One region of the Erwinia sp. SLM-02 genome, then DNA from elsewhere that is predicted to be linked to it. Evidence: predicted binding sites of a transcription regulator. Region 1 holds the regulator's gene; the other holds the start of a gene.
The links. Region 1 encodes PhoB, which activates phosphate uptake and scavenging genes when phosphate is short. Its sites were predicted from a motif close to CTGTCATAAAACTGNCNNAT; they were not measured.
Positions count from the first base shown of each region.

Region 1 (3,867 bases):
GCCTGAAGATTACCGTCGGCGGCACCGCGTGCGCGGTTCTGGCTCCAGAAGGCGCGCCAGGCCACGCCTTTTACCTCGAACTCTACTTCCGCCAGGCATTCCGCGGTGTCGCGGGTCATCAGGTCGTTTTGCGACTGGGTGATGCTCTTCAGGCGCGGGGTTTCGTGATACAGCGCAAGGCAGATGGCGTCCAGCAGGGTGGTTTTCCCGGCGCCGGTGGGGCCGGTGATGGCAAACAGCCCGTTGCTGGCGAAAGGCTCGGCGCTAAAGTCGATTTTCCATTCGCCTTTCAGCGAGTTCAGATTCTTAAAGCGTAAGGTTAAAATTTTCACGGCTGCTCCTCGTGGCGCACGGCTTCCAGCGTCTGCGCAAACAGCGCTTCAGCGCGCGCCAGCCGCTCCGGTTCACCTTCCTCCAGCGCCAGGCGGCGGGCAAACACCTCTTCAACGCTGAGTTCGCTGAGGGTTTCATTATTCTGCCGGGCGATAACCCGTTCACGCTGTTCGCGGCTGCGGCGAAGCAGCACCACCTCCACCGGCAGCGACTCGGTCAGCTGCTGAATACGGCGCTGAAGTTCGCTGAGCCAGTCATCGGTGACGATCTCAATATCCAGCCAGATTAACTTTTCCTGCGGATCCGGCTCCAGCGCGGCCAGCTGTGCTTCAATCTCCTCCAGCGAGCCTTTAATCATCCGCATCGGCTGGAACAGTGGGATTGGCAGCGGGGTGACCTGGCTCAGCGCTCCGTCGGCAAAATCTACCACGAAAACGCTTTTCTCTTTGCCCAGCTCATCAAAGCTCAGCGGGATGGGCGAGCCGCTGTAGCGAATGTGTTCGCTGTTGGCAACGCGCTGGGCGCGGTGGATATGGCCGAGCGCAATATAATCCGCGGGCGGGAAGGCATCGGCCGGGAAGGCGTCCAGCGTGCCGATGTAGATATCGCGCACCGCGTCGCTTTTGGTTACGCCCAGGGTGGTCAGATGCCCGGTGGCAATCACCGGCAGCGTCAGTTTGAGGGCGGCCCGCTGCGCCAGCGCCTCCTGCCAGCAGCGTTGATAATGATCGGTGATGGCCTCCAGCAGGGTTTGCTGCTTGTCGCGCCCCGACTGGCCGCTCTGGCTACGCATAATGTCACGCGGACGCAGGAACGGAATGGCGCACAGTATCGCCCCCGGCTTGCCGTCGCGCGTATTGAGCACCAGCACCTGGTCGCGAATATCGTCGCTGGCGGCGGCGATCACCCGGGTATTGAGGCAGGCCAGCAGCTCGCGCGATTCATTCAGGGTTGCCACCGAATCGTGGTTGCCGCCCAGCACCACGAGCTGGCAGCCGGTCTGCTGTAAATTCACCACGAAGCGGTTATACAGCTCGCGGGCATAACTCGGCGGCGATCCGGTATCAAAAATATCACCGGCGACTATAATCGCATCAGCCTGCTCCGCTTCCGCCTGCTCCAGCAGCCAGTCGAGAAAGGCCTGATGTTCAGCCGCCCGGCTTTTGGTATAGAAAAACTGTCCGAGATGCCAGTCGGCGGTATGAATGATGCGCATGTCACTCCCTGCATAGCCTGATGATGTTGCGGGGGATTATAAACGCTGTTGCTGTCAACGGGGCAAGTGATTGCCGGCGGTCAGGATGAAATCATCCGTACTGCTTTTTCGCTATGCTCCCGATTCCAGGGGTGTTTTTTTCATAAAAGTGTCATAAAACTGACGCATAATGACGCCGCATATCCCCCGTGACAGCCTGTCACATTCGCAGGAGCAATAATGGCTAAGCGTATTTTGGTAGTTGAAGATGAAGCCCCAATCCGCGAGATGTTGTGTTTCGTTCTTGAACAAAACGACTATCAACCTATTGAAGCTGAGGATTACGACAGCGCGGTCAGCCTGCTGATTGAACCCTGGCCGGATTTGATTCTGCTGGACTGGATGCTGCCGGGCGGCTCCGGCATTCAGTTTATTAAGCATCTGAAGCGTGAAGCGATGACCCGCGATATTCCGGTGATGATGTTAACGGCCCGCGGTGAGGAAGAAGACCGCGTGCGTGGCCTGGAAGTGGGTGCCGACGACTATATTACCAAGCCGTTTTCACCGAAGGAGCTGATGGCGCGTATTAAAGCCGTGATGCGCCGTATTTCACCGATGGCGGTGGAAGAGGTTATTGAGATGCAGGGGCTGAGCCTTGACCCGTCCTCTCACCGCGTGATGTCGGATACCCAGCCGCTGGAAATGGGGCCGACCGAGTATAAGCTGCTGCACTTCTTTATGACTCACCCTGAACGGGTTTACAGCCGTGAACAGTTGCTAAACCACGTCTGGGGAACTAACGTTTACGTCGAAGACCGTACCGTTGACGTGCATATTCGTCGCCTGCGTAAAGCCTTAGAGCTGACCGGGCACGATCGCATGGTACAAACCGTTCGTGGAACAGGTTACCGTTTCTCTGCACGCTACTGATCGTTCGCACTGGAGTCTGAACCGTGTTGGAACGCCTCTCCTGGAAGAGATTATTTCTGGAGCTGCTGCTCGCCAGCCTGCCCGCGCTATTGCTCGGGCTACTGGTCGGGTATCTGCCCTGGCTGCTGTTAGTCTCAGTGCTCTGCGTGCTGGGTTTCCACTTCAATAACTTACTTCGTCTTTCCCACTGGCTGTGGGTTGACCGCAGCATGACCCCGCCAAGCGGACGGGGCAGCTGGGAACCGCTATTTTATGGCCTTTATCAGATGCAGGCGAGAAATCGCCGCCGCCGCCGCGAGCTTGGGCATCTGATTAAGCGCTTTCGTAGCGGTGCCGAATCGCTGCCCGACGCGGTGATCCTGACCACCGAAGAAGGGACGATTTTCTGGTGTAACGGCCTGGCCCAGCAGATGCTGGCGCTGCGCTGGCCGGAGGATAACGGCCAGAATATCCTTAACCTGCTGCGCTATCCTGAATTTACCCGCTATTTACGCCAGCGCGATTTTAGCCGCCCGCTGACGCTGGTGCTGAATAACCATCGCCATATTGAGTTCCGCGTGATGCCCTACAGCGAAGGGCAGTGGCTGATGGTGGCGAGGGACGTCACCCAGATGCATCAGCTGGAGGGCGCACGGCGCAACTTCTTTGCCAACGTCAGCCATGAACTGCGCACGCCGCTCACCGTGCTGCAGGGCTATCTGGAAATGATGAATGACTCGGTGCTGGAAGGTGGAGTACGCGACAAGGCGCTGCACACCATGCAGGAACAGACGCGAAGGATGGACAGCCTGGTGAAGCAGCTGCTGACGCTGTCGCGTATTGAAGCCGCTCCGGCGCTGGATCTGCAGGAGAAAGTGGATGTACCGAGAATGCTGCGCATTCTGCAGCGTGAGGCAGAAACCCTCAGCAACGGTCGCCATGAAATCCACTTCCATACCGATCCCCATCTGCGCGTGTACGGTAATGACGAACAGCTGCACAGCGCGATTTCTAATCTGGTGTACAACGCGGTGAACCATACCCCGGACGGAACGCGTATTGATATCAGCTGGCTGCGCAACAGCCACGGCGCGCAGTTTAAGGTTCGCGATAACGGGCCGGGGATTGCCGCCGAGCATATTCCCCGCCTGACGGAACGATTCTATCGGGTGGACAAGGCGCGTTCGCGCCAGACCGGCGGCAGCGGGCTGGGGCTGGCGATTGTGAAGCATGCGTTGAGTCACCATAATGCCCGGCTGGATATCACCAGCGAGCCGAATAAAGAGACCTGTTTCAGCTTCCAGCTGCCGCCAAGGTTGATTGTCAGCGCCGAACTGGTTGAGAATGCGGTTCGTTAATCTGACGGGTTTGTTGCTATGAAAAAGCTGATGGCGCTGGCGCTGATGCTGTTTACCTCCCTCGCCCCCGCC
Region 1 covers NZ_JAQISN010000001.1:111,974-115,840, forward strand. Annotated here, with positions in the region: gene PGH32_RS00580 (AAA family ATPase) at 1-332, opposite strand, end outside; gene sbcD (exonuclease subunit SbcD) at 329-1,549, opposite strand; gene phoB (phosphate response regulator transcription factor PhoB) at 1,769-2,458, shown strand; gene phoR (phosphate regulon sensor histidine kinase PhoR) at 2,482-3,795, shown strand; gene PGH32_RS00600 (PstS family phosphate ABC transporter substrate-binding protein) at 3,814-3,867, shown strand, end outside.

Region 2 (3,867 bases), on a different contig from region 1:
CAATCAGGCCGGTATAGAGATCGGAATAATTCACATCAACGTGGATCAACGAGACTTTTGCATCATAAGGACGGGCCATCGATACTGCTTTATCAACCAGCAGTTTGCTTTCAGGCGACAGGTCAACAGCAATCAGAATGTGTTTGTAAGCCATGATGAATACTCCTTTTCGCGTAAGTTCTGATACATGCGGGATACGGTTCAGTATAGCGAAAATTGTTAAAGGATGTTGTGGCAGCCTGCGGTCTTTGCGAAGAGGATCAACATGAATTTTCCTCCATTTACTGGCTGATGCATGACGCAGTGCTGGAAAAAATTTGTGCAGATCTCCTACACTGATAAGAAGCGCCACCGAGCGCGTTATTATCGCCTCGTCCGGCTTGCGCCGTATCTGGCCGATATCGATAACAGGGGCAGTTCAACCATTGCAGGGCACAGCGGCTTGCCCGTTTACGTTTTCTGCAATGAATGGCCGGGAGGGGATCATGATCAGCACCATCGCGCTTTTCTGGGCTCTTTGTGTTGTTTGTGTAGTGAATATGGCGCGCTATTTCTCTTCGCTGCGCGCTTTGCTTGTGGTGTTACGCGGCTGCGATCCTTTGCTGTATCAGTACGTCGATGGGGCGGGATTCTTTACCTCGCACGGGCAGCCGGGCAAGCAGGTTCGGCTGGTGTATTACATCTGGGCACAGCGCTACCTGGACCATCATGACGATGAGTTTATCCGCCGCTGTCAGCGCGTGCGCGGCCAGTTTATTTTGACCAGTTCCCTCTGCGGTCTGGTGGTTATCAGCCTGATTGGCCTGGCTATCTGGCACTGAGCGCGGGCATAAAAAAAAGCGGACCGGAGTCCGCTTTTAACTTTTTAGCGTGGCGGGCAACGCCGCCACGCTGGCTTAAATCAGCTTCAATGCAATCCAGTACAGCACACCGGAAAGAACAATCGATACCGGCAGGGTAAAGACCCACGCCAGCAGGATGTTCTTAATGGTTCTGCCCTGCACGCCGCCGCCGTCAACCAGCATCGTACCCGCCACCGAGGAGGAGAGAACGTGTGTGGTTGAAACCGGCATGCCGGTATAACTTGCCACGCCAATCGATACCGCCGCCGTCATCTGCGCCGACATGCCCTGAGCGTAAGTCATACCTTTCTTACCGATTTTTTCACCGATAGTGGTGGCAACACGACGCCAGCCAACCATGGTGCCTAACGACAGCGCCAGCGCCACCGCCACGATAATCCATACCGGAGCGTACTCGATGGTATTGAGCAAATCGCCTTTCAGCTTGGTCAGGAAGCGTTTATCTTCCGCGCTGGTTTCCGGCAGCTTCGCCGCTTTTTCCGCCGTATCAGAAATACACATCAGCATACGACGCAGGTGGCTGCGTTGTTCAACGGTCAGTGCATCGTAGCTGGAGAGATTATTCAGCAGCCCCTGAGCACGCTGGATGACGGGCAGTGCGCGCGCGGCATCGCAGTGGAACTCCTGAGGACCTGAAGGGATCTCTTCCGGCGACGGGATCGCAGGAGGTGACATCTGAATAATATGCGTCAGCGAGGCTGCATGCTGCTGGTAATACTGCTCCAGATGGTTAACGGCATCACGCGTACGGGTGATGTCATAACCGGTGGAGTTCATATTGACCACAAAGCCTGCCGGGGCCACGCCAATCAGCACCAGCATAATCAGACCAATGCCTTTCTGGCCGTCATTTGCACCGTGTGAATAGCTGACGCCAATCGCCGAGACGATCAGGGCGATACGGGTCCAGAACGGGGGCTTTTTCTTGCCATCGATCTTTTCACGTTCCGCTGGAGTCATGTGGACACGCATACGCTTCTTGTTACCACTCCAGTAACGGCGCAGCAGGAACACCAGTCCGCCAGCAACAACCAGGCCAACAATCGGCGAGATAATCAATGACATAAAGATGCCAATCATTTTCGGCACGTTCAGCGCATCAACAACCGAGGTTCCGGTCAGCAACGCGTTAGTCAGGCCGATACCGATAATGGCACCAATCAGGGTGTGGGAGCTGGAAGCCGGTAACCCAAAATACCAGGTTCCGAGGTTCCATATAATGGCGGCAAGCAGCATGGAAAAGACCATCGCCAGCCCGTGAGCCGATCCAACGTTCAATAACAGATCGGTGGGTAACAGATGGACAATGGCATAAGCTACGCTCAGGCCGCCCAACAGTACACCAAAGAAGTTGAACACCCCCGCCATGACGACCGCTAACTGCGAGCGCATTGCACGGGTGTAGATCACGGTTGCGACCGCGTTGGCTGTATCGTGGAAGCCGTTAATCGCTTCATAAATCAATACAAACAACAAAGCCAGAACCAGTAACAGGCCGGTGTGAAAATCAAGACCAGCAAATAGATGTAGCATAAGCGTTACGCCATTTAGGAGGACATGAACGCGGCGCATTATCAGCGACAAACCGCACCGGGGGAAAGTGAAATATAGACTTTTTTTGACATTAATGTGTCAGTGTAGTGACAATACCCTAGGAAAACTATGGTAAATCATTAAGTTACAAATTGTTTCCGCTGAGGTTTCGCCTGATGCTGGCATCCCTCCCGCCAACTCTCTACAATCAGCGTTTTTGTCGGGCAGTGCCGGAGTGAGCAGTGGAAAAATATGACGTTATCGTAATTGGCGCGGGTGCTGCGGGCCTGTTCTGCGCGGCGCAGGCGGGCCAGAAAGGGCTTCGCGTGCTGTTAATTGATAATGGCAAAAAGGCCGGGCGTAAAATCCTGATGTCCGGCGGCGGCCGCTGCAATTTCACCAATCTGTATACCGAACCGGCGGCTTACCTGTCGCACAATCCTCACTTTTGTAAATCCGCCCTGGCGCGTTATACGCAGTGGGATTTTATCGATGTGGTGAATCGCCACGGCATCGCCTGGCACGAGAAAACCCTCGGCCAGCTGTTCTGCGATGACTCCGCCCAGCAGATCGTCGATCTGCTGCTGAAAGAGTGCGAGGCGGGTAACGTCACGCTGCGGCTGCGTAGCGAAGTGATGTCGGTGGCGCGCGATGATGCCGGCTATACGCTGCAGCTCAACGGCGCAGAGGTACAGGCGAAAAAGCTGGTGATTGCCAGCGGTGGTCTGTCGATGCCGGGGCTGGGCGCTTCGCCGTTTGGCTATAAGATTGCCGAACAGTTCGGTCTGAAGGTATTCCCGACCCGCGCCGGACTGGTGCCGTTTACCCTGCACAAGCCGCTGCTGGAGCAGCTACAGACGCTCTCCGGCGTGTCGGTGCCGTCGGTGATGACGGCGGAAGACGGCACGGTGTTTAAAGAAGCGCTGCTGTTCACCCATCGCGGCCTCTCCGGCCCGGCGGTGCTGCAGCTTTCCAGCTACTGGCAGCCGGGCGAGTTTGTCACCATTAATCTGTCTCCGCAGCAGGACATCGATGCGTTTATTAATGAAGAACGCACCCAGCACCCGAACCAGAGCCTGAAAAACACCCTGGCGAAACTGCTGCCTAAGCGACTGGTTGAGTGCCTGCAGCTGCTGGGCCATGTGCCGGAATGCACCCTGAAGCAGCTGAACAGCCGCCAGCAGAACGATCTGGCAACCACGCTGCACCAGTGGCGCGTGCAGCCGAACGGCACCGAAGGCTATCGTACCGCCGAAGTGACCCTGGGCGGCGTCGATACCACGCAGCTGTCTTCTAAAACCATGGAAGCCCGCGACGTGCCGGGGCTGTACTTTATTGGGGAAGTGGTGGACGTCACCGGCTGGCTGGGGGGGTATAACTTCCAGTGGGCGTGGAGTTCTGCCTGGGCCTGCGCGCAGGCGCTGTGATCTGTTGATTCAGACCGTAAACTTCAGTCGATAGCCGTTTATTT
Region 2 covers NZ_JAQISN010000004.1:282,060-285,926, forward strand. Annotated here, with positions in the region: gene uspA (universal stress protein UspA) at 1-154, opposite strand, end outside; gene uspB (universal stress protein UspB) at 486-821, shown strand; gene pitA (inorganic phosphate transporter PitA) at 897-2,396, opposite strand; gene PGH32_RS20525 (NAD(P)/FAD-dependent oxidoreductase) at 2,639-3,823, shown strand.
Region 2: pitA (inorganic phosphate transporter PitA) is a predicted target of PhoB. The motif match lies at 2,491-2,510, and genes of this name have one in related genera.